Regions from separate parts of the Enterobacter sp. HK169 genome, predicted to be linked through region 3. Evidence: predicted binding sites of a transcription regulator. Region 3 holds the regulator's gene; each other region holds the start of a gene.
The links. Region 3 encodes CRP, which controls carbon source genes, mostly activating them, when cyclic AMP is high. Its sites were predicted from a motif close to ATGTGANNNNNNTCACAT; they were not measured.
Positions count from the first base shown of each region.

Region 1: a site for CRP is predicted at 4,066-4,083, ahead of EnteroDNA1_RS16320 (glycine dehydrogenase). Genes of this name have one in related genera too.
Region 2: a site for CRP is predicted at 3,962-3,979, ahead of udp (uridine phosphorylase). Genes of this name have one in related genera too.
Region 4: a site for CRP is predicted at 3,265-3,282, ahead of EnteroDNA1_RS10365 (2-hydroxycarboxylate transporter family protein). Genes of this name have one in related genera too.

Region 1 is NZ_CP017087.1:3,431,585-3,439,208, reverse strand. It holds gene EnteroDNA1_RS16350 (DgaE family pyridoxal phosphate-dependent ammonia lyase) at 1-338, opposite strand, end outside; gene EnteroDNA1_RS16345 (amidohydrolase/deacetylase family metallohydrolase) at 322-1,455, opposite strand; gene EnteroDNA1_RS16340 (DUF4310 family protein) at 1,498-2,139, opposite strand; gene EnteroDNA1_RS16335 (DUF4311 domain-containing protein) at 2,153-2,929, opposite strand; gene EnteroDNA1_RS16330 (DUF4312 family protein) at 2,952-3,251, opposite strand; gene EnteroDNA1_RS16325 (SFCGS family glycine-rich protein) at 3,254-3,616, opposite strand; gene EnteroDNA1_RS16320 (glycine dehydrogenase) at 3,627-3,965, opposite strand; gene cybC (cytochrome b562) at 4,281-4,667, opposite strand; gene pmbA (metalloprotease PmbA) at 4,709-6,061, opposite strand; gene yjgA (ribosome biogenesis factor YjgA) at 6,157-6,708, shown strand; gene mpl (UDP-N-acetylmuramate:L-alanyl-gamma-D-glutamyl-meso-diaminopimelate ligase) at 6,786-7,624, opposite strand, start outside.
Region 2 is NZ_CP017087.1:2,719,957-2,727,580, forward strand. It holds gene ubiB (ubiquinone biosynthesis regulatory protein kinase UbiB) at 1-42, opposite strand, end outside; gene ubiJ (ubiquinone biosynthesis protein UbiJ) at 39-644, opposite strand; gene ubiE (bifunctional demethylmenaquinone methyltransferase/2-methoxy-6-polyprenyl-1,4-benzoquinol methylase UbiE) at 658-1,413, opposite strand; gene rmuC (DNA recombination protein RmuC) at 1,480-2,937, opposite strand; gene udp (uridine phosphorylase) at 3,077-3,838, opposite strand; gene EnteroDNA1_RS12975 (dienelactone hydrolase family protein) at 4,094-4,900, shown strand; gene metE (5-methyltetrahydropteroyltriglutamate--homocysteine S-methyltransferase) at 4,947-7,208, opposite strand; gene metR (HTH-type transcriptional regulator MetR) at 7,324-7,624, shown strand, end outside.
Region 3 is NZ_CP017087.1:2,543,227-2,550,850, reverse strand. It holds gene argD (bifunctional acetylornithine/succinyldiaminopimelate transaminase) at 1-713, shown strand, start outside; gene EnteroDNA1_RS12185 (YccS/YhfK family putative transporter) at 710-2,797, opposite strand; gene crp (cAMP-activated global transcriptional regulator CRP) at 2,855-3,487, opposite strand; gene EnteroDNA1_RS12175 (OsmC family protein) at 3,799-4,203, shown strand; gene EnteroDNA1_RS12170 (phosphoribulokinase) at 4,270-5,139, opposite strand; gene EnteroDNA1_RS12165 (YheU family protein) at 5,170-5,388, opposite strand; gene EnteroDNA1_RS12160 (hydrolase) at 5,385-6,407, opposite strand; gene EnteroDNA1_RS12155 (ABC transporter ATP-binding protein) at 6,520-7,624, opposite strand, start outside.
Region 4 is NZ_CP017087.1:2,200,361-2,207,984, reverse strand. It holds gene EnteroDNA1_RS10380 (ornithine decarboxylase) at 1-646, shown strand, start outside; gene EnteroDNA1_RS10375 (response regulator) at 754-1,446, opposite strand; gene EnteroDNA1_RS10370 (ATP-binding protein) at 1,436-3,061, opposite strand; gene EnteroDNA1_RS10365 (2-hydroxycarboxylate transporter family protein) at 3,407-4,768, shown strand; gene EnteroDNA1_RS10360 (fumarylacetoacetate hydrolase family protein) at 4,786-5,649, shown strand; gene citC ([citrate (pro-3S)-lyase] ligase) at 5,660-6,682, shown strand; gene citD (citrate lyase acyl carrier protein) at 6,699-6,992, shown strand; gene citE (citrate (pro-3S)-lyase subunit beta) at 6,989-7,624, shown strand, end outside.

The DNA of each region.
Region 1 (7,624 bases), 890 kb from region 3:
ACGTTGTGGCCTTTCGGCAGGACGATTTCGTTGTTCTCAATCGGGGTCACGTGCAGGTTTTCCAGCAGCCAGTCGCTGTCTTTGACCAGCACCGCCGCCACGGACTGGGCTATGCCCGCCGACGCGCAGGAAACCACCGTCGCGCCTTCCACATCCAGCAGCTTCGCGATGTACTCCCCGGTTTTATTGACCAGATCCTTCATCTCGAAATAGTGATTCATGCCGTCCATCGCCGCCTGCACCACTTCCGGGCGCGGCGTGGAGACGCCCAGCGCCGTCATGCGGCCAGAGGTGTTGATAACCTGCTTTAAATGGTACTTCTCATAAATCGAAGGCATGTTCCGTGCTCCCTTGTTCGGTCATGTAGCCCTTGCCCGCGCGGATCGCGGCAAGCGGCACCAGAATGTGTTCAGCCTGCAGGCTGTCGTTTTCGGCGTCCGTCAGCACCGTCGGCTGGCGTTTAATTGTGAACAGCGTCAGGTCGGCGTCGAGACCCGGCTGGATGCGGCCCTTGCGCGCCAGGCGCAGGCCGTCGGCGGCGTTGGCGGTCACGCAGGCAATCACCTGCGGCAAGGACATGCCGATGGCGAGAAACTTCGACATCACGCTTGCCAGCGAGCCCACCGGGCCGTTGATGCGGTTGCGGCAGTAGATATCCGAGCTGATGGTGTGCGGCAGAATGCCCCTCGCGATGGCGCGTTTCGCCACCTCAAAGCTGAAGCTCGCCGTGCCGTGGCCGACGTCCAGACGCACGCCGCGCTTCAGGGCGGAGGTGATGGAGGCGCGCAGCTCGCCGGAGGGCGTCAGAATGCGGTTGGGTTTGCCGTTGTAGCAGTGGGTGATGATGTCGCCGGAGCTCAGCAGCTCGGCAATTTCGTCGAGGTTCGGCGGGTTGTTGCCGATGTGCACCATCAGCGGCAGGTCGCCGTTCTCTTTCTGAATGGCTTTCGCGCGCTCCAGCGGCGTGATGCCGTTTTCACCGACCACGCTGCTGCTCATGCGCGCCTTCAGGCCGACGATAAAATCAGGGTGGCGCTTCACCGCCTGCTTCACCGCGTCGGCGTCGATATTCGCCATGTTGGCCAGCTCGTTCTGGGCAATCAGCCCCACGCGGGAGATGTTCAGCAGGGCAAACACCTCGGTGGAGGCCCTGCGGGTGATGTCATAGAAATCGTCCACGTCGTCGGCGCCGGTACTGCCCGCGTCCACCACGGAGGTGACGCCGGTGGCAATGCCCACGCTGTCCGGCTCGTCGTGGTAAATTGGAGAATTCGGGTAGCAGTGAACGTGGGAGTCAATCCAGCCTGCACTGACGAACACGTCGCCGTTCAGCTCAACCGTTTTATGCGCGGGGGCGTCAATGTCCCCCAGCGCCGCGATCTTCCCGTCCTGAATGGCGATATCGGTCAGGGTATCGTCGGCAAAGCGCGCACGGCGCAGGAGTAAATCAAACATGAGGATCTCCTGATAAGGCGGGCGCCTGAGCGCCCGCGGGTATTAAAGGGCGACCGGGAACAGCCAGCCCAACAGCATTGCGCCGAGGATCGCGCCACCGGTGATCGGCTTCTGCCAGATGTAGAACACCAGCGCACCCAGCAGGGAGCCGACGCCGATAGGAATGGAGGCGGTCATGGCGCTGAGGATAATCAACGGCCCGAGGAAGCGGCCGGAGGCGTTACCCGCGCCCATCATCACGTCTGCACCGTAGGTGGAGTTGCTCTGGTTGATGGTGAACTTACGCGCCAGGATGATGACGTAGCCAATCGCCAGACCAATCACCAGGCCGGTAATCAGCGCGGCAATGAAGTTGGTCACCGGGAACATGATGCCCGCGCCCAGCAGCAGCGCCGGAACGCCGAGGCCCACGCCGGTCTGGATGGCGCCACCGATGTCGAGAATACCCACCAGCGAGCCCTCGATAATGCGGGCGAACAGGAAGCTCGCGCCGAACGCCGCCACCGCGCCGTAAACCCCGGTATCGATCCCCGCTTTCAGCATCGCCACGAAGGCCACTTCGTTAAACGCGCCGATGCCGTAGAGGTAGTACATGTGCGTCCCGGCGAAAACGCCGGAGGAGAGCAGGCCAACGAAGATCGGGAACGACCAGTCGGCATACCAAAAACCTTTATTCTGTTCCATTTAGAGGCTCCTGTTATTTACCGCTGAGCGAGTTGTGGATCATGTCGAGCCAGTTCGGCACGGTCAGATGGAAGGATTCGATCATCTTCATGTCGAAGCCGCGGAAGAAGCCGCTCAGCACGAAGAGCAGGACGATCGCCGCCATCATCACTTTGGTGACGTGGTTCCAGCCGCTCTCTTCCACGCCTTTCCCGATCAGGATCCCCAGCACCAGGCCCGGTACGGCGTTGCCCATGATCAGCTGCGCCGCGCCGCCAAAGATGGTGGCCCAGAAGCCCGATTTTTTACCCGCGTCGATGGCCGCCAGCCAGAAGATCACCGGCATGACGGTGTTGACCAGCAGGTTTGCCGCCGGTACCAGCACCTTCACGGCGGTGACCTGAAGCGCTGCCGGCACGGAGGAGGCGGTCAGGTTCAGGAAGGTGACGACGAGCATGCCAATCACGCCGCAGGCAATTGCCATTTTGCGCGGGTCGTGCAGCGTTTCGCCGACGTTACGGTTTTTGATCATCAGTGCAGCAGCACCCCAGTTCGGGATGATGCGGTGGTCAACGTCCTGTGTGAAGGCACCTGCGGCCACGGAAGAGGCCCAGGCGTTAAAGAAGAAACCTAACCCAAAGGAGAAGTGGGACGCCGGATCCCCTTCACAGGAGTTCAGTTCCCCCAACGTACGAAACGCGCCCATACCCTGAGTGGTAGGCGCATGAAACATGCGTGCAGCCCCGGCGCCAACACCGACGCCAACCAGGCCGCCAATGATGAGCGATTTTATTAATATAATTAAGAACATCAGTCTGCCCTTTTATGAATAATCAGCGTTGCGTGACGAAATCCACCTGGTCAAGATTGATAGCGGTCACGTTGACGGTCACATCCAGCTCCACGCTGTAGGTGCGTCTTTCCCGGCGCAGAAAGAAGAACAGAAACGCTTCTTTTCGCACCGCTTCTTGCGCCTGAACGACCTGCACATCCTGTGGCTCAATACGCAGTAAGATATGCGGTGAGGCTTTCATCACCGCGGCCTGAACGTGGTTGAGCGCGTCGGCAAAGGCGCGCGCTTTGGCGTCGCCTTTGCCCTTCACTCTCACCGTGGTTGTGAACTGTTCTTTCATGCTTATGCGCCGTATTTCTTCTGCCACGCCTGTACCAGACGCTCGCCCAGCTCTTCTTTATCCATAAAGCCGAAGCCCAGCACGTTGCAGCCTTCGTTGATGGCGGTCACGCCCTCTTCCACGGAACGCATGCCGTATTTGGCCTTGTAGCCATATTTGGTTTGGGCAGTGATGGCACCCGCGCCGCCGCTGCCGCAGAAGGAGATGCCGAAGGTGGCGTTTTCCGCTTTCATCACGTCGCCGAGCTTCATGTCCGCCGCCATGCCCGGTACGACCACCGCGCGTCCACCTGCTTTTTCCACACCGGCAGCCACTTTCTGACCTTTACCCAGGCGATCGCCAATCACGACTGTAATCTGTTCCATGTGTTGCTCCTTAAAGGTTGTCTTTCGCGACTTCAAAGTGAACGGAGAGCAGCCAGGCTTCTTCATCAGGAAGATTGCCAAACTGCGCGACCACTTCACGGGCGAGCCGCATTGAATCCGGTGAAATTTCGTCAAACAGCTCTGCTTCAACCTCCGGCAGCGGCTCGCCGGTCACGGACCGGTGCGCCATTGCGCGCACGTGGGAGGTGAGCATCTGCTCCTGTACCGCATTGGGGATGATGTTGTTTCGGGCCAGCAGGGCATAAACCTGCTGCAGCATGGTGTTCGCGAGCTGTTCTGTTTGCTCCGCCTGTTCCCCAACGTCGTTCATTACCGCTCCGTTAATCACTGGTCTTACCCCGTTAATGGCTCTGGAATAAAACTAACGTTGGGGGGGAATTGTTTGTAGCGAGTTGTTTTCCACTTCGAAGTGGAAAGGCGAGCCGCAGCAGTGATCTGTGCCACATAAATGCGGTGAATCTGAATTAATGACGGTATTTGCGTGATGAATATCACGTATTCCAGCGGCAAAACGCGCGCCGGGGAAACGAAACGTTCAGGCGCGGTGACGCAAAAATGTGATGGCGATAGGGTTTACTTATTACCGCGTAAAAAAAACGGGGGCCGCTGGCCCCCGCTGGTTGTTTGTCAGATGCGCGATCGGTTAACGGTACTTCTTGTGGTAGGTATTACGGGTCGTCACAAACTGCTCGGCCGCCGCCTGGGCTTCCTTCACTTTGCCTTCGTTAGCCAGCTTCAGCGCGCCGTCGATCTGGCCGACCAGCACGTCAAAGCCGTGGCGGTAGTCTTTCATTTCTGCGCTGTCTGCCGCTTTGCTTTCCAGCTTCGGAGGCGTCGCTTTTTGTGCGTCCAGCGCCGCTTCACGCATTTTGGTCAGCGCGTCTTTCATTTCAGCCGCATTGTCGGTTTTCTGCACCACCTTCAGGTTTTGACCGAGGATGCCCATGTCGTCTTCAAGATCGGCAGCAAACGCAGAAGAGCCAAGAACCAGCGTTGAAGCCGCGACGATCGCTAACAGATGTTTACGCATTGCTCACTTCCTTTTTTATTATTAAAACGCCTTTACGGGTATTACTGACCGGCGATTTTCATTTCCGGCAGAAGTACAGAACCACACTGTATATTGCTACGTGTTTCAATATCGTTACCGACCGTAACGATATTGCGCCACATGTCCTTCAGGTTGCCGGCGATAGTAATTTCGCTCACCGGATACTGGATTTCGCCGTTTTCCACCCAGAAGCCCGCCGCGCCGCGCGAGTAGTCGCCGGTGATGCCGCTTACGCCCTGGCCCATTAGCTCGGTCACCACCAGCCCGGTGCCCATCTCTTTCAGCATCTGCTCAAAGTTCAGGCCCTGTCCGGCAATGCGCCAGTTGTGGATGCCGCCAGCGTGTCCGGTGCTTTTCAGCCCCAGCTTGCGCGCGGAGTAGTTGGTCAGCAGCCACTGGGTCAGAATGCCGTCTTTGATGATATCGCGACGTTCAGTGCGCACGCCTTCGCTGTCGAACGGCGTGGAGGCCAGCCCCTTCAGCAGATGCGGATGTTCTTCAATGGTGAGCCATTCCGGCAGGATCTGCTTGCCCAGCGAGTCGAGCAGGAAGGTCGATTTACGGTAAACCGAGCCGCCTGCGATAGCGCCCACCAGATGGCCAAACAGACCGGTCGCCACTTCGTTAGCAAAAATGACCGGGGCCTTCATGGTGGAGAGTTTACGCGGCGACAGGCGTGACAGCGTGCGTTCTGCACACTCTTTACCCACCCACTCAGGAGACTGCAAATCCCCCAGCGCACGGCCAATGGTGTAGGCGTAGTCGCGCTCCATGTCACCGTTCTCTTCGGCGATCACGCAGCTGGAGAGCGAATGACGGGTAGAGCAGTAGCCCTGCAGCATGCCGTGGCTGTTGCCGAAGACTTTGATGCCGTAATGGCTGTTGAAGCTGCCGCCTTCGGTATTGGTGATGCGCTTATCGGCCTGCAGGGAAGCCTGCTCGGCGCGCGCGGCGAGTTCGATCGCTTCGTCCGGGGTCACTTCCGCCGGGTGGAAAAGATCGAGATCCGGCGCGTCAAACGCCAGCAGGTCTTTATCCGCCACGCCTGCGTAAGGATCCGGAGAGGTATAACGGGCGATATCCAGCGCCGCCTGCACCGTACGGGCAATGGCATCCGGGCTGAGATCGGTAGATGACGCGCTGCCTTTGCGATTCTGGTGATACACCGTGATCCCAAGCGCGCCATCGCTGTTGAATTCTACGTTCTCCACTTCACCATAGCGGGTGCTCACGCTGATGCCGGTGGTTTTGCTGACCGCCACTTCGGCGCCATCTGATTTTTCTGAAGCAAGCATCAGCGCGGTGGAGACGGCTTCTTCAAGAATCTTACGCTGCGCTTCAACTTGTGAGGTTACTTTCATCGCAAATGCCATACTGTAAGAGAGAGTTATCTGAAGTCTAACAGAGAACCGTTTTTCAGTGCGCGTCTTAACTGGTAACATTAGCCTCTTTTTTTAAGGAGCCTGACATGACTAAGCAGCCCGAAGACTGGCTCGACGACGTTCCCGGTGATGACATCGAAGACGAAGATGATGAGATCATCTGGGTCAGTAAAAGTGAAATTAAACGTGACGCCGAAGAGTTAAAACAGCTTGGCGCAGAAATGGTAGAACTGGGTAAAAACGCGCTGGACAAGATCCCGCTCGACCAGGATCTGCGTGATGCCATTGAACTGGCACAGAAAATCAAGAAAGAAGGCCGTCGTCGCCAGCTTCAGCTTATCGGGAAAATGCTGCGTCAGCGCGACGTCGATCCGATCCGCCAGGCGCTGGACAAGCTGAAAAACCGCCACAACCAGCAGGTTGCGTTTTTCCACAAGCTTGAGCAGATCCGCGATCGCCTGATTGAACAGGGTGATGACGCCGTACCGGAAGTGCTGAACCTGTGGCCGGATGCCGACCGCCAGCAGCTGCGTTCCTTGATCCGCAACGCGCAGAAAGAGAAAGAAGGGAATAAGCCGCCGAAGTCTGCGCGCCTGATTTTCCAGTATCTGCGCGAGCTGTCTGAGAACGAAGAGTAATCTGTTCCCCTCACCCCGTAGGGGCGAGGGAGAAAAGAAAGTAGGCCCGGTAAGCGCAAGCGCCACCGGGCTTTTTTTTACTCTGCGGCTGCCGCTTCCGCTTTCTTCGCCAGACCGTCCAGCAGCTTCTGATGGATCCCACCAAAACCGCCGTTGCTCATCACCAGAATGTGGTCGCCAGGCTGTGCGGCTTTCACCACCATATCCGCGAGCGCATCCACATCCGCGCTCCAGTGCGCAGGCTGAATGCAGGCATCGGCCACTTCGGCCACCTGCCACGGAATATGCTGCGGCTGCAGCAGGAAGACCTCATCGGCACGTCCTAACGACGGCGCGAGATCATCTTTGCAGATGCCCATCTTCATGGTGTTCGAGCGCGGTTCCAGCACCGCCAGAATGCGGGCTGTCCCGCCGACCTTGCCGCGCAGGGCGGCAAGCGTTGCCAGAATAGCCGTTGGATGGTGCGCGAAATCGTCATACACGGTAACGCCGTGGGCTTCACCGCGCAGTTCCAGACGACGACGGGCGTTGATAAACGAGCCCAGCGCATTGGCCGCATCCGCAGGCAGAACGCCAACGTGACGCGCCGCAGCAATAGCCATCAGGCCGTTGTGCATGTTGTGCTCGCCCACCAGGCCCCACTTCACCTCACCCACTTTTTCACCGTCGAGCAGCACTTCCCACTCGGAGGCATCGGCGTTGAGTTTCTTCGCCTGCCAGTGGCCCTGCTCGCCCACCAGCTCCTGCTCGCTCCAGCAGCCCATCGCCATCGTCTGCTTCAGGTTGATGTCGTTCTCCGGCAGGATGATGCGCCCCTGGCCCGGAACAATGCGCACCAGGTGGTGGAACTGTTTCTGGATCGCTTTCAGGTCGTCAAAAATATCCGCGTGGTCGAACTCAAGGTTGTTGAGGATCA
Region 2 (7,624 bases), 180 kb from region 3:
GCGAATAATAAAATAGAGGCGCCGAATTTCACCAGGCGTCATTTGCCCTCCAGTTTTTCCAGCCGTTTGGTTAACGCATCAACTGCACGTTCAACAGCAGCGGTCTCTTCCGCAAACCATGCAACTTCCAGTGGCCCGGGCGCCATTCGCCACTCCTCAGTCAGCACTTCCGCCGCATAGCGTTGCTGGCGCTGAAGGTTTTTACGCGCAAAGGAGGCGCCACCATGAAGGATTTTCCCGATGCCTTCGGCGGCAATGTCGCCGATAAAAGGCGCGAGCAGCTCCGCCGGATCGAACTCCGCCAGATCGGTGAGCGCAACGAAGTTCTGCACGACCTGAATGTCGCCCTCCACTTCCAGCTCACCGCTGCGGATAAGCGCCGTTAATTGCTGGCGATCGCGCAGTTTTGGCAGCACGCTCATGTGCGTGATGACCGAGCAGTCGGCTTCACCTTCCCACGCCCCCAGAACGTCAAGCTGGCGTTCGCTGAATACCAGCACAAGCGGCGTCGAGAACTCTTTTAAAACAATACGTAATACCTTTCCGTTAAGCCGCTGACGTGCAGCTTTCAGCGCAGGGGCGCGATACAGAAAAGCGTTCAGTACATTCTCGATGCCTGCGGAGACTAAGGGTTTAAAGGGCACGGGACACCTCCACTCAGAATTTGTAACCGCGATGCAGCGCGACGACACCGGCCGTCAGGTTGAAATATTCAACGTTCTCAAATTCCGCGTCCTGCATCATGGCTTTTAATGTGTCCTGATCCGGGTGCATACGGATAGACTCCGCCAGATAGCGGTAGCTTTCAGCGTCGTTAGCCACCAGCTCACCAATACGCGGCAGCACGTGGAAGGAATAGGCGTCGTAGGCTTTGCTCAGCGGCTCAATGATCGGTTTAGAGAACTCGAGCACCAGCAAACGTCCACCCGGCTTCAGCACGCGGTACATGGAGCGCAGCGCTTTTTCTTTATCGGTAACGTTACGCAGACCGAAAGAGATCGTGATGCAGTCAAAGGTATTGTCCGGGAATGGCAGCGCTTCGGCGTTTGCCTGCACATACTCGACATTCCCCACCACGCCGATGTTACGCAGCTTTTCGCGTCCCATTTTCAGCATGGAATCATTAATATCGGCGAGAACAACGCGACCGGTTTCGCCCACCAGACGGGAGAATTTCGCGGTTAAATCGCCCGTACCACCGGCTAAATCCAGCACCGTTTGTCCACGACGTACGCCGCTGCAGTCAATGGTGAAGCGCTTCCACAAGCGATGAATGCCGAACGACATCAGGTCATTCATTACATCGTACTTCGCCGCCACGGAATGAAATACGTGGGCCACCATGTCAGCTTTCTGCGCTTTGGCGACAGTCTGAAAGCCAAAGTGCGTTGTGTCTTGTGAATCGTCAGCCATCTCAGAGCCTGCTTATCAGTAAAATGTTCGTGAAGTGTAACAGATTGGGCGCGTTTGCCCTACGTTTCAACCACCGCGAAAGAAACGCGCTGGAGTCTCGTCTGGTGATAAATCCGCCGCTAACGTGTTGTCTTCACTGTTTGTCTTTTGTTCGTCCGCGCCTTCTCGCAGGCGAAATTCGTCGTCCTGGGCGGTGGCCTGTTCGACCAATTCCGGATTAATCTCGCGTTTAACCTCAACCCCCAGGCTGCGGAATGATTCAGCCTGTGCCAGCAGATTGCCGCGTCCGGAGGCGAGTTTTTTCATCGCCTGGCGGTAGTTATCCTGCGCACGATCCAGGCTCTGCCCGACTGAAGACATGTCGTCCACGAAGAGGCGCATTTTGTCGTACAGCTTGCTGGCGCGATCGGCAATCTGCTGCGCGTTGCGGCTCTGGTGCTCATAGCGCCACAGGTTCGCAATGGTGCGTAACGCCACCAGCAGCGTGGTGGGGCTGACCAGCATAATGTTATTTTTGAGCGCTTCGGTGATAAGTTCAGGCTGTCTGTCGAGTGCCAGCAGGAACGCGGGTTCTACCGGGATGAACATCAGGACATAGTCCAGCGAGCGCAGACCCGGCAGCTGCTGGTAGTCTTTTCTGCCAAGCAGGCGAATATGATTACGCACGGAGGCAATGTGCTCCTGCAGCGCAGACTCGCGGGTGTAGTCATCGTCCGCATTAAAGTAGCGTTCATACGCCACCAGCGTCATTTTGGCGTCAATCACCACATCTTTACCCTGCGGCAGCCGCACGATGACATCCGGCTGCATACGCGAGCGGGCATCGTTTTCGATACTCACCTGCGTTTCGTACTCGTATCCTTCGCGCAGACCAGAGGCCTCAAGCACGCGGGTCAGCACCACTTCTCCCCAGTTGCCCTGGGTTTTGTTATCCCCTTTCAGCGCGCGGGTCAGGTTGACCGCTTCCTGCGCCATTTGCGCATTCAGCTGCTGAAGATTGCGAATCTCATGCGCCAGCGTGTGCCGCTCGCGGGCTTCCTGACCAAAGCTGTCCTGCACCTGACGGCGAAAACCGTCCAGCTGTTCGCGCAGCGGCGTCAGCAGGCTGTTCAGGCTCTGGCGGTTCTGTTCGTCAACGCGGCGGTTGCTGTGCTCAAAAATTCGGTTGGCGAGGTTCTCAAACTGTTCGCTGAGGCGCTGCTCGCTGTTGATCATCTGGCGGATTTTGTCTTCCGCATGCAGCTGGGTGGATTCAAGGCGAGTAGTGACTTCGCGGAGATCGGCCTCCAGCGAGGTGTTAATGTCTCGCAGGTTACGCAGCTCGTTGTTGAGCAGTTCGCACTCGTCGCGCCAGTGTTCGCTCAAAGCAAGCTGCTGTTTTGCCGCGCTTAAATCGGCGACCATCTCTTCTCGCTCGGCCAGCTGGTCGGCCTTCTGCTGCGCATGCTGGTAGCTGGAAATCAGCCAGCCAATCCCTAAGCCCACCAGCGCAATCACCGCGTAAATCAGGATCGAGATATCCACAATGCCCCCTGCATCAACGTATTACCCGCACAAAATAGAATTGTGCTGTATAAACGTCCAGTTTGAAAGGGTTTTCCTGCGAGGCGCTACGCAAAAAATAAAGGCCGAACGCGTCGGCCTTTGATTACAGAAGAGAGGATCAGATCAGGCGACGCGCTGCTTCCACCACGATTTTCACTGCATGACTTTCGGTCTGCTTCATGGTTTCGGCGTTCGGGATCTCCTGCTGGGTACGGTTGACGATCACGCCCGCCACCATACCGGCACGCAGACCCTGGCTTGCGCACATGGTCAGCAGCGTTGCGGATTCCATTTCGTAGTTCATCACGCCCATGGACTGCCACTCTTCCATTGAGCCTTTGAAACGGCTAACCACGCGGCCTGAGAAGGTGTCGTAACGCTCCTGGCCCGGGTAGAAGGTGTCGGAAGAGGCGGTGACGCCCACGTGGGTGGTTGCGCCCACGGATTTCGCGGCTTCAACCAGCGCGGTGGTGCATTCGAAATCAGCCACTGCCGGGAATTCCATCGGTGCAAAGTGCAGGCTTGCGCCGTCCAGACGAACGGACGCGGTCGTGACCAGCACGTCTCCGACGTTGATGTGCGGCTGGATAGCGCCGGTGGTACCGATACGCAGGAAAGTACGGATGCCCAGCTGTGCCAGCTCTTCAACAGCAATAGACGTAGACGGACCACCGATACCGGTAGAGCACACGATCACCGCTTTGCCATCCAGCTCTGCGCGCCAGGTGGTGAACTCACGATGGGCAGCCAGCTTGACCGGCTTATCCATCAGCGCGGCGATCTTTTCCACACGCTCAGGATCGCCAGGGACGATAGCGAGAGTAGCCCCTTGTAAATCGTTTTTGGTGAGGCCGAGATGAAAAACATCAGACTTAGACATAGGTGACTCCTCTGTGGGTCGGTTAGTCAGAAGAAGTAAAACGGTACTTTACAGAAGCAGTAAGCATATTTTCGTGACACACCTCACCATGAATGAAAATGATTACATTGAATTTCCATAAAAAAGTGATTTACATCACATTAACAAGTTATAACGCCTGGTGCTGCACAAAAGATAGACCGTTTAAGGCACTGTGAGTTGTTAACCTGGTGTCTATATTTACCTTTGCGCTAACTCATTGGTACGGAGAATGCCATGACTGAAAAAACCGGTTTTGCACCTGCTGCGGCCCCACATGCTTCAACCATCGTGTCGACGCCAGAAGCGGCAATTACCGCGGGCGAGACCTCCATTCCCTCGCAGGGGGAGAATATGCCTGCTTATCACGCACGGCCAAAATCGGCAGACGGTCCGCTGCCCATCGTGATTGTGATTCAGGAGATATTTGGTGTTCACGAACACATTCGCGACCTCTGCCGCCGACTGGCGCTGGAAGGGTATCTGGCCGTTGCGCCAGAGCTCTACTTCCGTCAGGGCGATCCGAACGACTACAGCGATATTCCAACATTGCTCAGCAACCTGGTGAGCAAAGTCCCGGACGCGCAGGTGCTGGCCGATCTCGACCACGTCGCCAGCTGGGCGGCGCGCAACGGCGGCGATCCGCATCGTCTGCTGGTCACGGGTTTCTGCTGGGGTGGACGCATTAGCTGGCTGTATGCCGCGCATAACCCGCAGCTCAAAGCCGCTGTCGCCTGGTACGGCAAACTGGTGGGTGAAAAAACGCTGAACTCGCCGAAACATCCCGTCGATATAGCCACGGAGCTAAACGCCCCCGTGTTAGGACTTTACGGCGGTCAGGACACCGGTATTTCGCTGGATTCGGTTGAGACCATGCGCCATGCGCTCCGTGCGGCCAATGCGAAGGCAGAGATCGTGGTGTATCCGGATGCCGGGCACGCGTTTAACGCCGATTATCGTCCGAGCTATCACGCAGAATCAGCCAAAGATGGCTGGCAAAGAATGCTGGCGTGGTTTAGCCAGTACGGCGGTAAGAAAGCGTAATAAAAAAAGCCCGGTGGCGGCTATGCCTTACCGGGCCTACGCATCATCAAGCCTGACGCAAGTTTTGCGCCGCCTTCACCATGTTCGCCAGCGCCGCGCGCGTCTCCGGCCAGCCGCGGGTTTTCAGTCCGCAGTCCGGGTTCACCCACAGGCGCTCTGCCGGAATGCGCTGGGCCGCTTTTTTCAGCAGGGCTTCAATCCACTCCACGCTCGGCACGTTCGGGGAGTGAATGTCGTACACGCCCGGCCCGATTTCATTCGGGTAGTCGAACTCTTCAAACGACTCCAGCAGCTCCATGTCTGAACGCGAGGTCTCGATGGTGATCACGTCGGCATCGAGCGCGGCAATCGAATCCATAATGTCGTTGAATTCGCAGTAACACATGTGGGTGTGGATCTGGGTATCGTCCTTCGCCACCGCGGCGTTGATGCGGAACGCCTCCACGCCCCACTGCAGGTAGGCATCCCAGTCGCTGCGGCGCAGCGGCAAGCCTTCGCGCAGGGCCGGTTCGTCAATCTGAATAATGCCAATGCCTGCCGCTTCCAGATCCGCCACCTCATCACGCAGCGCCAGGGCGATCTGTTTGGCAATGGTTTCACGAGTCACGTCTTCACGCGGGAACGACCAGCAGAGAATGGTCACCGGACCGGTGAGCATCCCTTTTACCGGCTTATCGGTCAGGGACTGGGCATACTTCGCCCACTCCACGGTGATCGCTTCCGGGCGGCTGACGTCACCGATAACCACCGGCGGCTTCACGCAGCGTGAGCCGTAGCTCTGCACCCAGCCGTTCTGGGTAAAGACAAAGCCGTCCAGGTGCTCACCAAAATATTCCACCATGTCGTTACGCTCGGCCTCGCCGTGCACCAGCACGTCCAGCCCCAGGCGTTCCTGCTCGATAATCGCCTGCTTGATGTGTTCGGCGATGCCGGTGCGATAGTGATTCGCATCCAGATTGCCCTTCTTGAAGTCCAGACGCAGGCCGCGTATTTCCGTAGTTTGCGGGAAAGAGCCAATTGTGGTGGTCGGCCACGCGGGCAGATTAAAGCGGGCGCGCTGCGCTTCGGCGCGCACCTCGTAAGGGCTCTGCCGCTGGCTGTCCTGAGCGGTGATGGCCGCCAGGCGTTTTTCCACCGCCGGGTTGTGCACGCGCGCCGAGTGACGACGCGCCTGGATCGGAGCGCTCCATTCGGTAATCGCCGCCGTGTCGCCGCTGTTCAGCGCGTCGCGCAGCAGCGTCAGCTCTTCACATTTTTGCAGGGCGAAGGCAAACCAGCTTTTCACCTCGGCATCCAGACGGGTCTCCACGTTCAGATCGATCGGGCTGTGCAGCAGCGAACAGGACGAGGCCACCCACAGCTCACGTTTGCCGACGATGTCTTTGATTTGCGCGTATTTTTCGGTGAGATCGGCGCGCCAGACGTTACGGCCGTTGATCAGCCCGGCAGAGAGCAGCCAGTCCGCTGGCAAACGCTTGTGCAGCTCCGCCACATCATCTTTACCGTGTACGAGGTCAACGTGCAGGCCCTGGACCGGCAGCGCGGTAATGGTCTTCAGGTTCGGCGTCACGCCTTCAAAATAGGTCGTCAGCAGGAGTTTTACCTGACCGGTGAGCGCGTCATACGCCGGTTTGAAGGCATCGAGCCAATCCTGCGGCAGCTCAAGCACCAGCGCCGGTTCGTCGATTTGCACCCACTGAATGCCGCGTTTGCCCAGCTCACTCAGCACCTGTTTGTAGACTGGCAGAATATCCTTCAGCAGGCTGAGTCGGTCAAACGGCTCGCCCTTTACTTTGCCCAGCCACAGGTACGTTACCGGCCCGAGCAGCACCGGCTTCACCTGGTGGCCCAGCGCCAGCGCTTCATCCACTTCGTCCAGAAGCTGCGTCCAGGCCAGCCTGAACTGCTGGCGTTTGACGAACTCCGGCACCATATAGTGATAGTTGGTGTTAAACCACTTGGTCATTTCCGCCGCTGCCGCTGGCTCCCCCGTTGGCGCGCGGCCACGGCCGATGCGGAACAGGGTATCGATATCTACCGATCCATCTTTGTTCTGATGACGAGCCGGCACGTTGCCAAGCATCAGGCTTGTCGTCAGAACATGGTCGTACCAGGCGAAATCGCCCACCGGCAGCAGGTCAATGCCCGCCTGTTTTTGCTGATCCCAGTGGCGGGCGCGCAGCTCGCGTCCTACCGCCAGCAGTTCTTCACGGGTGGCATTACCCGCCCAGTAGCTTTCTTGCGCTTTTTTCAGCTCGCGACGCAGGCCGACGCGAGGGAAACCGAGAGTGTGATTGCGGATTGTCATGGTGTGCCCCTTGTGAAATTCGTTATTTAGACGTCCAGATGTTTACACTTCTATAATTGGCAGGTACTGTATATTCCTCAAGCGCAATATGTTCATGGCGAAGTGAAGGACTTTCATGATCGAGATTAAACACCTGAAAACGCTACAAGCGTTGCGGAACTGCGGTTCGCTCGCGGCGGCTGCGGCCACGCTGCACCAGACCCAGTCCGCCCTTTCTCACCAGTTCAGCGATCTGGAACAACGCCTCGGCTTCCGTCTTTTTGTGCGTAAGAGCCAGCCGCTACGCTTTACGCCGCAGGGTGAAATTCTTCTTCAGCTGGCGAATCAGGTACTGCCGCAAATCGCGAGCGCGCTGCAGGCGTGTAACGAACCGCAGCAGACCAAACTGCGCATCGCCATTGAGTGCCACAGCTGTA
Region 3 (7,624 bases):
ACGTGCCGTTTAACGATCTGCACGCGGTGAAAGCGGTCATGGACGACCATACCTGCGCCGTTGTTGTCGAGCCGATCCAGGGGGAAGGCGGCGTGACGGCGGCAACCCCGGAATTCCTGAAAGGGCTGCGCGCGCTGTGCGACGAGCATCAGGCGCTGCTGGTCTTTGATGAAGTGCAGTGCGGGATGGGGCGTACCGGCGATCTGTTCGCTTATATGCACTACGGCGTGACGCCGGATATTCTGACCAGCGCCAAAGCGCTCGGCGGCGGTTTCCCGGTGAGTGCGGTACTGACGACGCAGGAGATCGCCTCCGCGTTCCACGTCGGTTCTCATGGTTCCACCTACGGCGGTAACCCGCTGGCGAGCGCCGTGGCGGGTGCCGCATTCGACATTATCAACACGCCGGAGGTGTTGAACGCCGTTAGCGCGAAGCGCGAGCTTTTCGTAAAACACCTGCAAAAGATTGATGAGCAGTACGATGTGTTCAGCGAAATCCGCGGGATGGGGCTGTTGATTGGCGCCGAACTGAAGCCTCAGTACAAAGGCCGCGCGCGCGACTTCCTGCACGCCGCCGCGCACGAAGGGGTGATGGTGCTTAATGCCGGGCCTGACGTGATGCGCTTTGCGCCGTCGCTGGTGGTAGAAGACAAAGACATCGAAGACGGGTTAACCCGCTTTGCCGCGGCGGTCGAGAAGATCGTAAAAGGCTAATACTCGGTTCGCTTTAGCCGGCGCGTTAACCAAATGCCGTGATGCGGACGCTGACGCCATGCCACCGACGAAATGGTGTGCATGGTGTTCAGATGCCCCAGAACGCGCTGTAAATGCTGCTCCAGGGTGCTCATTGGCCCGTGGGTCAACGTCTCCGGCGCTTCCAGAATATTTGAGTCGCCCGACTCGCCCGGCGCGTCATACTCCAGACGCTGCTGGCACCTCTGCAACGCAATTTCACACGACTGCAAATAGCGCTGCGCCAGATCCGGCGTCAGCATCGTGTGCTCGCGCGCCAGCGTGGTCATGGCGTTAATATGCTCGACGATAAACTGGCTGTGCGTCACCCAGAGCTTCATGTCTGCCAGATAGTGCGAGTTAAAGCCCGGCTCCTGCATCGCCTGGTTGAGCGAGTTAAACAGGGCGTTGTGCGCCTGGTTGACCTTCATCCGCTGATAGGCCAGCGGCGTCGGTTGAGGATTGTCGCTGAGGATTAGCCTGATGGCCTCCTGATCCGCTTCCAGCGCGTCGTGGGCGTTCTGCCTCAGCAGCCCGCTCTGCCACTGCGGCCACAGCCAGACCATGCCGCCAAAGGCAATCAGGCAGCCGATCAGGGTATCAATCAGCCTCGCGACAATAAACTGTTCGCCATTGAGCGTGAGCAACTGCAGCGTATATACCGCCGTCACCGTAAAGCCCACCATCGCCCAGCCGTAGTTTTTGCGGATAATCAGGTAGCTCACCAGCGTAATCGCCAGCATCCCTGCCAGGGTATAGCCTTCCGGCACGTGGAAGTGCAGCGTCACGCCCGCAATGATCAGCCCGGCCAGCGTTCCGCCAGCCCGATGCAGAATACGCACCCGCGTGGCGCCGTAGCCGTTCTGGGTGACAAACAGCACGGTCATTAAGATCCAGTAGGGTTTCGGCAGGTGCAGCGCCATGCCCATCAGGCTGGCGGTACTGAGCATCACGCTAATCCTTGCGGCGTTGCGCAGGGCTGACGATTTAAGAGAAAGATAGCTTTTGAGCGCGGCCAATAGCGGAAGCCGTTTTTGCTTATCCGCCATCAGGTCGCGGGGATAAAGCGGGCGCTGGGTGCGCAACACGCGGGCGATGCGGCTGAAGTGCCAGGCGGCAAACTGGCCGACCGGGTTATCGGGATGCTGGCGGGCGATTTTCTCCAGCGCGCCCAGCTGTTTTTCCATGTTAAAGCGCGTCGGGTAGCGGTGGTAGAGAATATCATCGGCCAGGATCCGCAGACGTGCCGATACGGTCTGCGCGTTCCAGCGGATCACCGCTTCGGCGTGGCTGCGCTCGACCAGCTTTTGCACCTCCTGCGGGTGGTGAAGGCTTACGGAGATATGCTCCTGTAGATCCAGCCCGACCTGGAAGGTGCGCAGCAGCCGCTTGTACTCGTGGTTCTTGTTGGCGGCGAGCATATGCAGCTGCTGATAGCACTGGCTTATGAGATCCACCACCTTCTGCTGGCGCGTCAGCAGCGGCGGTAAGGATTTTTCCGGATCGGTGTGCTGGGTGAGCAGGGTGTATTTGGCCTCGCAGTAATCCGCAAGCTGCACATAGAGCAGGCTCAGGGATTCACGCAGCGGCTGCTCCCGCCACAGCCAGAACCAAAACCAGTTAAACAGCCCGTACCATAATGTCCCCAGGGCGTAGATCAGCAGCGGCTCCCACACCGGCATGTTCCCGGCGAGGCTCAGCGTGAAAATGGCCGCAATCAGCGAGGCGGGAAGCAGGCGAGCATGCAGCGAACTGATTTCCGCCGTGACGCCAAGGGTCATCGCCAGTACGGTCAGGATCAGCGGCAGCGGGATATCCCGGGCAAGCAGGAGTTGTACGGCGAGGCTACAGCCCGCAAACAGGCAGCCACCAACGATCAGGCGTTTGAAAAAACGCTTATGCGGCGTGTCCAGACCGGCGATGTTGCAGCAGGCGGGCACGAGGGAAAACAGCAGGCCTTGCTGAAGATGTCCGAGGATCAGGCCTATGGCCACAGGAAGACACAACACCAGCGTTTGCCGCAGTGCGTAGTTAACTTCCGGGTGATAGATCAGCCTGCGCCACATGGGGAGTAGAGACAAAAACGGCGTGACACCTTGCGATGGCACGCCGTTTAAGCGGAATTAACGCGTTCCGTAGACCACGATGGTTTTACCGTGGGCGGAGATCAGGTTTTGATCTTCCAGCATTTTCAGGATACGGCCCACTGTTTCACGGGAGCAGCCGACGATCTGACCAATTTCCTGACGGGTAATTTTAATTTGCATGCCGTCCGGGTGGGTCATGGCGTCTGGCTGTTTCGCCAGGTTCAACAGGGTTTGTGCGATACGGCCGGTAACGTCCAGGAAGGCGAGGTTACCCACTTTCTCTGACGTGACCTGCAGACGGCGCGCCATCTGGGAAGAAAGACGCATCAGGATGTCAGGGTTAACCTGAATCAGCTGACGGAACTTCTTGTAAGAAATTTCAGCCACTTCACATGCTGTCTTTGCTCGAACCCAGGCGCTACGTTCCTGGCCCTCTTCAAACAGGCCCAGTTCACCGATGAAATCGCCCTGGTTCAGATAAGAAAGGATCATCTCTTTCCCTTCTTCATCTTTGATCAGCACTGCCACCGAGCCTTTAACGATGTAATACAACGTTTCCGCTTTTTCACCCTGGTGAATCAGCGTGCTCTTCGATGGGTACTTATGAATGTGGCAATGAGACAAGAACCATTCGAGAGTCGGGTCTGTTTGCGGTTTGCCAAGCACCATGCGCTGTTATCCTCTGTTATAAGCTGTCACCAGAGTCATCAGATGCATCCGGACTCTGGGGTTGCAATCGAATTCTTACCCATACCCTGGGAAGTCGGCTACCGTAACGTTTCGCAGCCAGTAAAGTTTGATGTCCTCTGCATACACGTGTAACGTCAATGTATTACTGTAGCATCCTGAGTGTTTTAGCATAGCTTTCGCCGCGTGTCTCCTGGTGTCTCGCTTCAGCATGATGCAGGTCGCCTTCCATTGCGATAAATGTAACGCACACGTAATCTGTCACCAAAAATGCAACGTTGGAGTTAATGAATATGCAAGCGCGCGTGAAATGGGTTGAAGGTTTAACGTTCCTGGGCGAGTCCGCGTCAGGACACCAGATTTTGATGGACGGTAACTCCGGCGATAAAGCACCCAGCCCAATGGAAATGGTGCTGATGGCGGCAGGCGGATGCAGCGCAATTGACGTGGTGTCGATTCTGCAAAAAGGACGTCATGACGTGACGGATTGTGAGGTTAAACTCACGTCAGAGCGTCGCGAAGAGGCGCCACGCCTGTTCACCCATATTAACCTGCACTTTGTGGTCACCGGTAAAGAGCTGAAAGACGCGGCGGTCTCGCGTGCGGTGGACCTGTCTGCGGAGAAGTACTGCTCTGTGGCGTTAATGCTGGAGAAAGCGGTAAAAATCACGCATTCGTATGAAGTGATCGAGGCGTGATTGATGGGGCATCGTGCGTGTTGATGCCCTCACCCTAACCCTCTCCCACAGGGAGAGGGAACATGCTCACGCGATCTGCTTCCCTTCCATCAGTCGCTCCACCAGCGGCGTCATGATGAGCTCCATCGCCAGCCCCATTTTTCCGCCCGGCACGACTAACGTATTCATGTGCGAAATAAACGAGCCCTGCAGCATTGCCAGCAGCCAGGGGTAATCAATGCCTTCGAGATTGCGGAAATGGATCACCACAAAGCTCTCATCCAGCGACGGGATGCTTTTGGCCGCGAACGGGTTGGAGGTGTCCACCGTCGGCACGCGCTGGAAGTTGATATGGGTGCGGGAGAACTGCGGCGTCAGGAAGTTAATGTAATCCTCCATGGAGCGCACCACGGAGTCCATCACCGCTTCGCGAGAATGGCCACGCTCGCTCATGTCACGCGTCAGCTTCTGGATCCACTCCAGGTTAACGATAGGGACCACGCCGACCAGCAGATCCACGTGGCGCGCCACATCGTGTTGAGGGGTGACCACGCCGCCGTGCAATCCTTCGTAAAACAGGACGTCGGTGGGTTCCGGCAGCGGCTGCCACGGGGTAAAGGTTCCCGGCACCTGATTCCAGGGTACGGCTTCATCATAGGTGTGCAGATACTTGCGGGACTGCCCTTTGCCGCTCTTACCGTACTCTATAAAGGTTTGTTCCAGCAGGCCAAAGTCATTGGCCTCCGGGCCGAAGTAGCTGATGTGTTTACCCGAATCGCGCGCCTTACGAATGGCCATGTCCATCTCCGGACGCGTGTAGCGGTGAAAGCTGTCGCCTTCGACCTCCGCCGCACGGAGATTCAGCTGGGCGAAAATCTTGCGAAATGCGAGGCTGGTGGTGGTGGTTCCCGCACCACTCGACCCCGTAACGGCAATAACCGGATGTCTGGCAGACATAGCAACTCCCTGACTGAAAAGGGTGGAAGATCAGCCGTGAAACGCGTTGCGGGGCATGATATTGACCGTCTCATGCAGTTCTGACCACACCAGCACCACGTCGCCGCTTTTCAGCTGGCGCTTAACATCGTTGACCTTTTGCTCAAGCGAGCGTTCCTGTTCACCATAATCGGTGCCTTCGCGTAATACAAAGCTTTCAATCAGATTATCGAGCGTTTCGGGAGCCAGATCCTGCCAGGGAATAATCATTTTGCACCGTCCAGATAAGGGGTCAGCCAGTCAGGAATTCGCGCCTCAAGCCACATTTTCGGGCGGCGCAGCGTGCCCCCGATAAACCCGACGTGGCCGCCATGCTCGGTCAACTGATAGTGAACGTTGTCGGGCAGGAATTCCTGAGCGGGGATCGAGTGATGATCCATAAACGGGTCATCTTTGGCATGAATAATCAGCGTCGGCTGCGTGATCTTGCTGAGCAGCGGCATGGCGCTGCACTGACGATAATAGTCAATCGCATCGGCGAAGCCGTGGATTTTCGCGGTGATCAGGTCGTCGAACTCGCGGATACGACGCACCTTTTTCAGCTGGCGCAGGCTTACCGGCAGGGTATCCGGGTAGGCCTTCAGCTTACGCGCCGCGTTGGCCTTCAGCAGGTTGAGCAGGTAGCGCTGGTAGACGCGGGAAAAGCCTTTATCCATGTGGTAGCTGCACTGCTCGAGCATAAACGGCGCGGAGACAATGACGGCGGCATCCAGCGGTACGCTTTCACCCTCTTTGGCCAGCAGACAGGCCAGCATATTCCCGCCCAGCGAGTAGCCCACGGCGGCCGTTGGCACGGTGCCATAATTTTCCCGCAGCCAGTGTAAAAACCACGTGCCGTCTTCGGTTTCACCCGAGTGATAAATGCGTTTCTGACGATTCGGTTCACCGCTGCAGCCGCGAAAATGCATCACCACGCCGAGCCAGCCGCGCGCTTTTGCCGCCTCAATTAGCCCATGCGCATACGGGCTGTGCAGGCTGCCTTCCAGACCGTGGAAAACCACCAGACGCGGCTTATGGCGAGCCTGTTCAGGCGCTTCGCTCCAGGCGAGATCCAGAAAATCACCGTCTGGCAGGTCAAGCCGTTGCCAGTGCGGGGTGAACTGAACCTTGCGGCGGATCAGTCGCGGCAGCATGGTCTGCAAATGCGGATTGGCCACGCCGCGCATAGGCACGAACTCAGTGCTGTCTTCGGCCGCAATGTCGAAGTCTGATGGAATGATTTGGGTCATAAGCGCGATGCTGATTCTTGTCGGAAATTTACGATACTTTCCGAATTGTACCCCGTTTAAGCTGGATTTCCGAACCCGGTACGGATTCTGTTCTTCAAACGGGGTAAACCGGTCAGTCAGCCTGCAGCATCGCTTCCAGCTGTTCCTGCGCGTCGAGCCACGCCATCTCGCACTCTTCGAGACTGGATTTGGTCTTCGCCTGGGTTTGCAGGCAGTCGGTCAGCTCAGCCTTGCGGCTCTGGTCATACAGGCCGCTATCACCGAGCTTCTCTTCAACGATAGCCAGCGTGGCGTTGAGTTTTTCCATCTCTTTTTCGAGACGGGTAATCTCTTTACGCAGGGGCTGCGTCTGGGTGCGCAGCTCCGCTTCACGGCGCTTCTGATCTTTACGCGCCTGCGCGCTGTTGGCGTTATCTTTCGCTGACTCTTCCGGCTGGTTTTCCTGCTTCTGCACGTCCGTCAGCCACTGCTGATAGTCTTCCAGATCGCCGTCGAACGGTTCGACTTTGCCGCCGTGCACTAAATAGAGATCGTCCGTGGTGGAGCGGATCAGGTGACGGTCGTGCGAAACCACCACCAGCGCGCCTTCGAACTCAATCAGCGCTTCGGTCAGCGCCTGACGCATGTCGAGATCCAGGTGGTTGGTCGGTTCATCGAGCAGCAGCAGGTTCGGGCGCTGCCAGACGATCAGCGCCAGCACCAGACGGGCCTTTTCGCCGCCGGAGAAGCGCTCGGTGTTTTCAGTCACCTTATCGCCCTGGAAGCCGAAGCCGCCGAGATAGTCGCGCAGCTTCTGCTCCATCTCCTGCGGCGCAAGACGCGCGAGGTGCTGAATCGGCGATTCATCCGCGCGTAAAAATTCCAGCTGATGCTGGGCGAAGTAACCCAGCTTGATGCCCTTCGCCAGGCCGATTTCGCCGCTGACCGGGTTAAGCTCGCCCGCCAGCAGTTTGATCAGCGTCGATTTACCGGCGCCGTTACGCCCCAGCAGGCCAATGCGGGAACCCGGCACCAGGTTGAGCTTGATGGAGTCGAGAATAATGCGGTCGGCATAGCCAGCGCTGACTTTTTCCATTTTCAGCAGCGGGTTAGGCAGGCTTTCCGGCTCGCGGAAGCTGAAGTGGAACGGGTTATCCACGTGCGCCGGGGCGATCATCTCCATGCGTTCCAGCATCTTGATGCGGCTCTGGGCCTGCTTGGCTTTTGAGGCTTTGGCC
Region 4 (7,624 bases), 340 kb from region 3:
CGAAACCGGTGAGTACACGGATTTCGGGATCCCGGCGACGATTCTGGCGCACTACCTGCGCGAAAACGGCATCGTGCCGGAGAAATGCGACCTCAATTCGATCCTGTTCCTGCTGACGCCTGCCGAAAGCAGCGAGAAGCTGGCGCAGCTGGTGGCGATGCTGGGCCAGTTCGAACAGCATATTGAAGACGACACGCCGCTGGCGGACGTGCTGCCGACGATCTTCCAGAAATACCCGGTGCGCTACCGGGATTACACCCTTCGCCAGCTGTGTCAGGAGATGCACGATCTCTACGTCAGCTTTGACGTGAAGGATCTACAGAAGGCGATGTTCCGCAAGGAGAGCCTGCCGGAGGTGGTGATGAACCCGCAGGATGCGAACCGGGCCTATATTCGCGGTGACGTGGAGCTGGTTCGCATACGTGATGCCGCAGGGCGAATTGCTGCCGAAGGGGCGCTGCCCTATCCGCCGGGCGTGCTGTGCGTGGTGCCGGGTGAGGTCTGGGGCGGGGCGGTACAGCGTTACTTCCTCGCGCTGGAGGAGGGCATCAACCTGCTGCCGGGCTTCTCGCCGGAGCTGCAGGGGGTTTACAGCGAGAAGGATGCCGACGGGATTAAGCGGCTGTATGGGTATGTATTAAGGTAGCCCCCCTCACCCTAACCCTCTCCCCAAAGGGGAGAGGGGATTGTACGGGGCCGTCTTTTCACCCTCGCCCCTTTGGGGAGAGGGCCGGGGTGAGAGGGAACGTTTCATCAAACCGCACTACGCTTGTACATCCTCCTCGGATGCCCAATCTTGCCGTACAGCATCTCCACCGTCAGAAAACCCGCCTCCACGCAGTGCTCCAGATAGCGCCGGGTGGTGGTTTTGCTTAATCCGGTTTCGCTCACCACCTCATCCACGGTAAAGCAGTGCGTTGCCTTGTCGTTGAACAGCGTCTGCACCCGCGCCAGCGTATTTTCCTCAATGCCTTTACTGCCGTTGTCCAGGCGGTAGTTTTTCGCCTGGAGCTGATACAGCGAATCCACGTTCTGCTGGTCGACAATCTTCCAGACGCGCTGCTGTTCCGCAAACTGCACGAACCGCTCCAGCGACTGGCTGAGCCGCTTCCAGGAGACGGGTTTGAGGATGTAGTCGAACGCGCCGTTGCGAATCGCCTGGCTGCAGGTGTCCATATCGCTGGCGGCGGTAATAAAAATCACCGAGCAGTTGGCGCGGGCCAGCATGGGGTTATTGATAAGCGAGATGCCTTTGCCGTCCGGCAGATAGTTATCCAGCAGCATGAGCTGCGGCTGTTTGCTTTCAAGCTCTGCCTGGGCCGCAGCCAGCGACGAGGCAATGCCTACCAGCCTCAGACGCGGGTGTTTGCCTATCAGCTCCGCGTGCAGTTGCGCCAGTTCGTTCTCGTCTTCAACAATCAGTACGTCGATAAGTTCATGTTGCATAGTCGGTGTCTTCCAGTTGCCGGGCGATTCCCGTGGCCGGGATAAACAAGGAGAAAATGGCGCCGCGCGGGGTATTATCGGCAACTTCTATCGCGCCGCCAGCCTGTGTGACGTAGCTTTCGATCAGATACAGGCCAATCCCATGATCGCCGCGCGTTTTGGTGGTGATGCCGCGTTCAAAGATCCGGTCACGCATCTCCGGTGTAATGCCAACGCCCTGGTCGGCGACTTCAATAATCAGCTCCTGTTCGCTGAGCTTTATCAGCACTTCTACCGGCGCGTGGGGAAGCGGCGACCGCTGTGTTGCTTCGATGGCGTTATCCAGCAGGTTGCCAATAATCGAAATCAGCTCTTGCTCACCAAGGGGCAGGAACGGTCTGTCCAGCCGACAGCCCGGGTCGAAACACAGCTCGACGCCTTTCTCCCGCGCGCGGGCGGCTTTCCCCAGCAGCAGGCCGCACAGGGTCGGGGAACTGAAGCGCGAAGAGATAAAGTCCAGCAGCTCCTGGGCATGTTCCGACTGCGCCTGAATGTAGCCAATGGCTTCCTCATAGCGGCCCATGTGCAGCAGGCCGGAGAGGGTGGTCATCCTGTTTAACTGCTCGTGGCGCATAATGCGCAGGTTATCGACATAGCGTTTTACCTGGCTGAGCTGGGCGCTCAGCGAGTCGATCTCGTTGCGATCGCGGAAGGTGATCACCCAGCCCTGCAGCGACCCCTCAAGCATGATGTGCACCCGGCTGGCAATCACCGTGAGATCGTTAAAACGGCAAATCTCGTCATGGGTATCTTTCGCCAGCATCGTCTGCGTGTCGAAGAACGGGACCGGATCGATCACCTGGCTTATCAGCTGTCCGCGCAGCTCGCGGGCCGGCTGGCTCAGGCCCAGCAGCTTGCGCGCCGCCTGGTTGATGACTTCAATCCGCCGCCGATCGTCAATGGCAATCACCCCTTCATAGATAGATTCCATCATCGCCTTCTGCTGGCGCACCAGCAGGCCGATCTCGCGCGGCTCAAGGGAGAAGATCTGCTTCTTGATGCTGCGGGTAAAGAACCAGGAGAAGATAAAGAGAGCGATCAGCAGCAGCACGGCGGCAATCAGGATATTGACCACTTTGCTGACGGTAATGGTATCAAGGTAGCTGGTCAGATAGCCTACTGAAACAATGCCGACCACCTGTCCGGCGGCGTTGAAGATGGGAGCTTTACTGCGCAGCGAAATGCCCAGCCCGCCTTTGCGAATGGTGGTGGTGCTTTTACCCTGCAATACGGCTTCATTGTCTCCGCCAACCAGGGTTGTGCCCACTCTGTCGGCAAAGACAGAGTGAAAAAGATGCTGCCCCTTATTATCACCAATCACAATAAAGCTGGCGTCACTGTGCGCAGAAATCTTCTGCATAAAATCATGGATGGCGTTGATATTCTTTTGTTCAACTTCATTACGCAATGTCGGAATAAGCGCAATCTCTTCAGCCTGTATTTTGGCACGCGTACTCATTTCCTGATAAAGCTGTTTTCCGACGTCGGCATAATAATATCCGCCCAGCAGCGCGAAAAGCACCGAGAAAAAGGCAACCAGCGAAATAAACAGCTTAATCTGGAAAGAAACTTTCATAACTATCACGCGAGGTAGCAGCAAAGATCGCCAATATATCATCTTTTTTCGCGCTGACGCCCGCTTTGCCGAAAACTTGTGATCCCTTGCACAGCGGGCGCTGTAAAAGCGTTATGCTGAAGGCTAACGTGCTTCGGGCTTCCCGAATAAATGTTATTTGTTTGTTCAATTCGGAAAAGAAACCATAAAAACCACGGCAATAAATAAGGTATAAATCACATTAAATAAAAGAAACCATTAAAACCATAGCTGCCATTAAAACTTCGCTTTTAATATGCCATCCCTCACATAAAGTAAGCCTTTGTGACTCTAAGCTGAACGCACAAAATAACCAAGGGGCTTATTATGAGCACAACTGACGATTCTTTCTCTGTTACCCACGACCCGATTGAAATTCAGCGGCCTTCGCTCAAAGAGCGCTGGTGGCATATTATGGATACCTGGAAAGTTGGGATTATTCCTCTGCCGCTGTTCGTTCTGGCGGGCGCGCTGATTGCGATTGATTGCCTGGGCGGAAAACTGCCGAGCGATATCGTGGTCATGGTGGCAACGCTGGCTTTCTTCGGCTTTGCCTGCGGCGAGTTTGGCAAACGCCTGCCGATTGTCGGCAAGCTCGGCGCGGCGGCGATTTGCGCCACCTTTATCCCTTCCGCGCTGGTCTACTATGGCCTGCTGCCGGACGTGGTGGTCGAGTCCACCACCAAGTTCTACAAATCCACCAACATTCTCTATCTCTACATCTGCTGCATTATCGTCGGCAGCATCATGAGCATGAACCGCACTGTGCTGATTCAGGGCTTCCTGCGCATCTTCTTCCCGATGCTGTGCGGTGAAATCGTCGGCATGCTGGTGGGGATGGGCGTGGGCCTGGCGCTGGGTCTTGAGCCATTCCAGATCTTCTTCTTTATCATTCTGCCGATTATGGCGGGCGGCGTCGGGGAAGGGGCAATCCCGCTTTCCATCGGCTATGCCACCCTGCTGCACATGGACCAGGGCGTGGCGCTCGGCCGCGTGCTGCCGATGGTAATGCTCGGCGGTCTGACGGCAATCATCATCTCCGGCTGCCTGAACCAGCTCGGTAAACGCTTCCCGCACCTGACTGGTGAAGGTCAGCTGATGCCTAACCGTGCGAATGCCGATGCCACCGTCTCTCAGCCTGCATTTTCCGGCAAAGCGGACGTCACCACTATCGCCTCCGGCGCGCTGCTGGCGGTGCTGCTCTACATGCTGGGCATGCTCGGCCACAAGCTGATTGGCCTGCCTGCACCGGTCGGCATGCTGTTTATGGCGGTCCTGGTGAAGCTCTGCAACGGCGCCTCTCCGCGCCTGCTGGAGGGCTCTCAGGTGGTGTACAAATTCTTCCAGACCTCCGTGACCTACCCAATCCTCTTCGCCGTCGGCGTAGCTATCACCCCTTGGCATGAACTGGTGGCGGCGTTCACCGTCAGCAACCTGCTGGTGATTGTCAGCACCGTTTCCGCACTGGTGGCGACCGGCTTCTTCGTCGGCAAAAAGATTGGTATGCACCCGATTGATGTCGCCATCGTCTCCTGCTGCCAGAGCGGCCAGGGCGGTACCGGCGACGTGGCGATCCTGACCGCAGGCAACCGTATGAGCCTGATGCCGTTCGCCCAGATTGCTACCCGTATCGGCGGGGCGATTAACGTCTCTGTCTCACTGCTGATTCTGGGCAACTTCCTCGTTTAAGTTTTCAGGAAAGAACAATGAAACTCGCAAGCTTTTTATACCAGGGAAAACGCAGCTACGGCATCGTCCAGGCCGATGGCGTGATTGATTTAGGCCGCCGTCTCGGCGACCGCTACAGCGACCTCAAGGCGCTGCTGCAGGGCAACGGGCTGGCGCAGGCCACCCGCTACCTGAACGATGCCGTGGACGTGCCGATGAGCGCCATCACCTTCTTACCGGTGATTGAGCACCCGGAAAAAATCCTCTGCGTGGGCATGAACTATGCCGACAAGCGCAAGGAGTTTGACCAGCATAACCCGGCCCCGACGCTGTTTGTCCGCTTCCCGGATTCACAGACCGGCCACAACGAGCCGGTGCTGAAGCCGCGCCATTCAAGTGAATTCGACTATGAAGGCGAGCTGGCGGTGATCATCGGCAAAGGTGGGGAGAACATCAGCCGCGACGACGCCCTGCGCCACGTGGCTGGCTACAGCTGCTACATGGACGGCTCCGCCCGCGACTGGCAGCACACCTGGTTTACCGCCGGTAAAAACTGGCGCAAAACCGGCGCGTTTGGGCCGTGGATGGCGACGGCGGACGAGATCCCTGATCCGCACCAGCTTGCGATCCGCACCTGGCTGAACGGCCGCATGGTGCAGGAAGACAACACCAGCAGCATGATCCACAAGGTGGCGGAGCTGATCGAGTACATCAGCACCTTTACCCGCCTCAGTCCGGGCGACGTGATCATCACCGGATCCCCAGGCGGAGTGGGTAAAAAGCGCAATCCGCCGCTGTTTATGAAGGAAGGGGATCGCATTGAGGTGGAGATCGAGCATATCGGTCATCTGAGCAACGTGATCGTGGAAGCGCCAGCCGTCGGGCTTGCGGCAGCACATTAAGAAAGACGGCATGAACAGTCAACCCATCGATTTTCGCCACACGCTGGTGGCGAAACACCCGGAACGCTTAAGCCAGATCCGCTACCTGCTGGCAGACAGCGGCCTTGGCCTGGACAACGACATCACGCTGTTTGTCGAAGCCTGGTCCGGCTCGCAGCTGGTGGGTTGCGCAGGGCTTGCTGCCAACGTCATCAAATGCGTGGCGGTCAACGAGCAGCTTCGCGGCGAGAACCTCAGCGCGCGGCTGCTGGCAGAGGTGGAAAATGCGGCGCTGGAGTGCGGCCATTTTCACCTCTTCCTCTGCACCCGTCCGTGCAACCGGGAGCGCTTTGCCCGCAGCGGCTTCTGGCCGATTGCCCAGAGCGGAAACAACGCGGTGCTGATGGAGAACACCCCGCAGGGGATCGAACGCTACTGCCGTTCCCTGCGCGCGAAGCGCAAGTGCGGGGAGAACGTTGGCGCGATAGTGATGAACGCCAATCCGTTCACCCTCGGCCACCGCCATCTGGTGGAGCAGGCGGCGCAGCGGTGCGATGCCCTGCACCTGTTCGTGGTGCGTGAAGACGCCTCGTTCTTCCCGTTCAGCGCGCGCCTCGAGATGGTGCGCGCGGGCGTAGCGCATCTGCCGAACGTGTTGGTGCATGAAGGCTCGCAGTACATCATCTCCCGCGCCACCTTCCCGGCCTACTTCCTGAAGGAGACCGGCAAAGTGCAGCAGGCGTGGAGCGAGATCGACGTGCTGATCTTCCGGGACTTCATCGCCCCGGCGCTGGGCATTACGCACCGCTTCATCGGCTCGGAGCCGTTCTGCGATATCACCCGCCAGTACAACCAGACGCTGCACGACCTGCTGGCCTCGCATATCGAGGTGGTGGAAATGCCGCGCATCAAGGCCACCGGCAACGCTATTTCAGCGTCCGAAGTGCGCCGCTTACTGAAGACACAGCAGTTTTCCCGGATCCGGGAGATTGTCCCGGACTCCACCTTCGCGCATCTCGAAACGCATTACCGTGCGAGTGCGGAAGTCGCTTAACTACCAGGAATTTATCATGAAAATTGTAAGGGAGGCGCTGGCCGGAACGCAGGAGTCCAGCGACCTGATGGTGAAAATCGCTCCCGCTCACGGCGAGCTGGAGATAGTCATCCACAGTGAAGTGATTAAGCAGTTTGGCGAGCAAATTCGCCAGGTGGTCAACGACACGTTGCGCGCCATGAACGTGCACCAGGGATTAATCATTATTGAAGACAAAGGGGCGCTGGACTGTGTGATCCGCGCCCGCCTGCAAAGCGCGCTGATGCGTGCCGCCGATGAACAGGCCATCAACTGGGGGGCGCTGAAATGAGCAAACTCCGCCGCAGCATGCTGTTCCTGCCGGGCGCTAACGCCGCCATGCTTTCCACCGCCTTTATCTACCGTCCCGACTCCATCATGTTTGACCTTGAGGACGCCGTCGCCCTGCGCGAGAAGGATACCGCGCGCATGCTGGTGTTCCACGCCCTGCAGCACCCGATGTATCAGGATATCGAAACCGTAGTGCGTATTAACCCGCTCAGCACGCCATTTGGCCTGCTGGATCTGGAAGCCGCCGTGCGGGCCGGCGTGGACGTGATCCGCCTGCCGAAAACCGACACGCCGGACGATATCTACGAGCTGGAAAGCCATCTCGAGCGTATCGAGCAGGAGTGCGGCCGCGAGGTTGGCTCCACCCGCGTGATGGCGGCGATTGAATCGGCCATTGGCGTCATCAACGCCGTGGCGATTGCCCGCAGCTCTCCGCGCCTCATCGGGATTGCGCTGGCCGCCTTTGACTACGTGATGGACATGCAGACCGAGCGCGGCGACGGCACCGAGCTGTTCTACGCCCGCTGCGCCGTGCTGCACGCCGCCCGCGCGGCGGGCATCGACGCCTTCGACGTGGTGTGGTCAGACGTTAACGACGAGGCCGGGTTCCTGCGCGAGGTCGATCTGATCCGC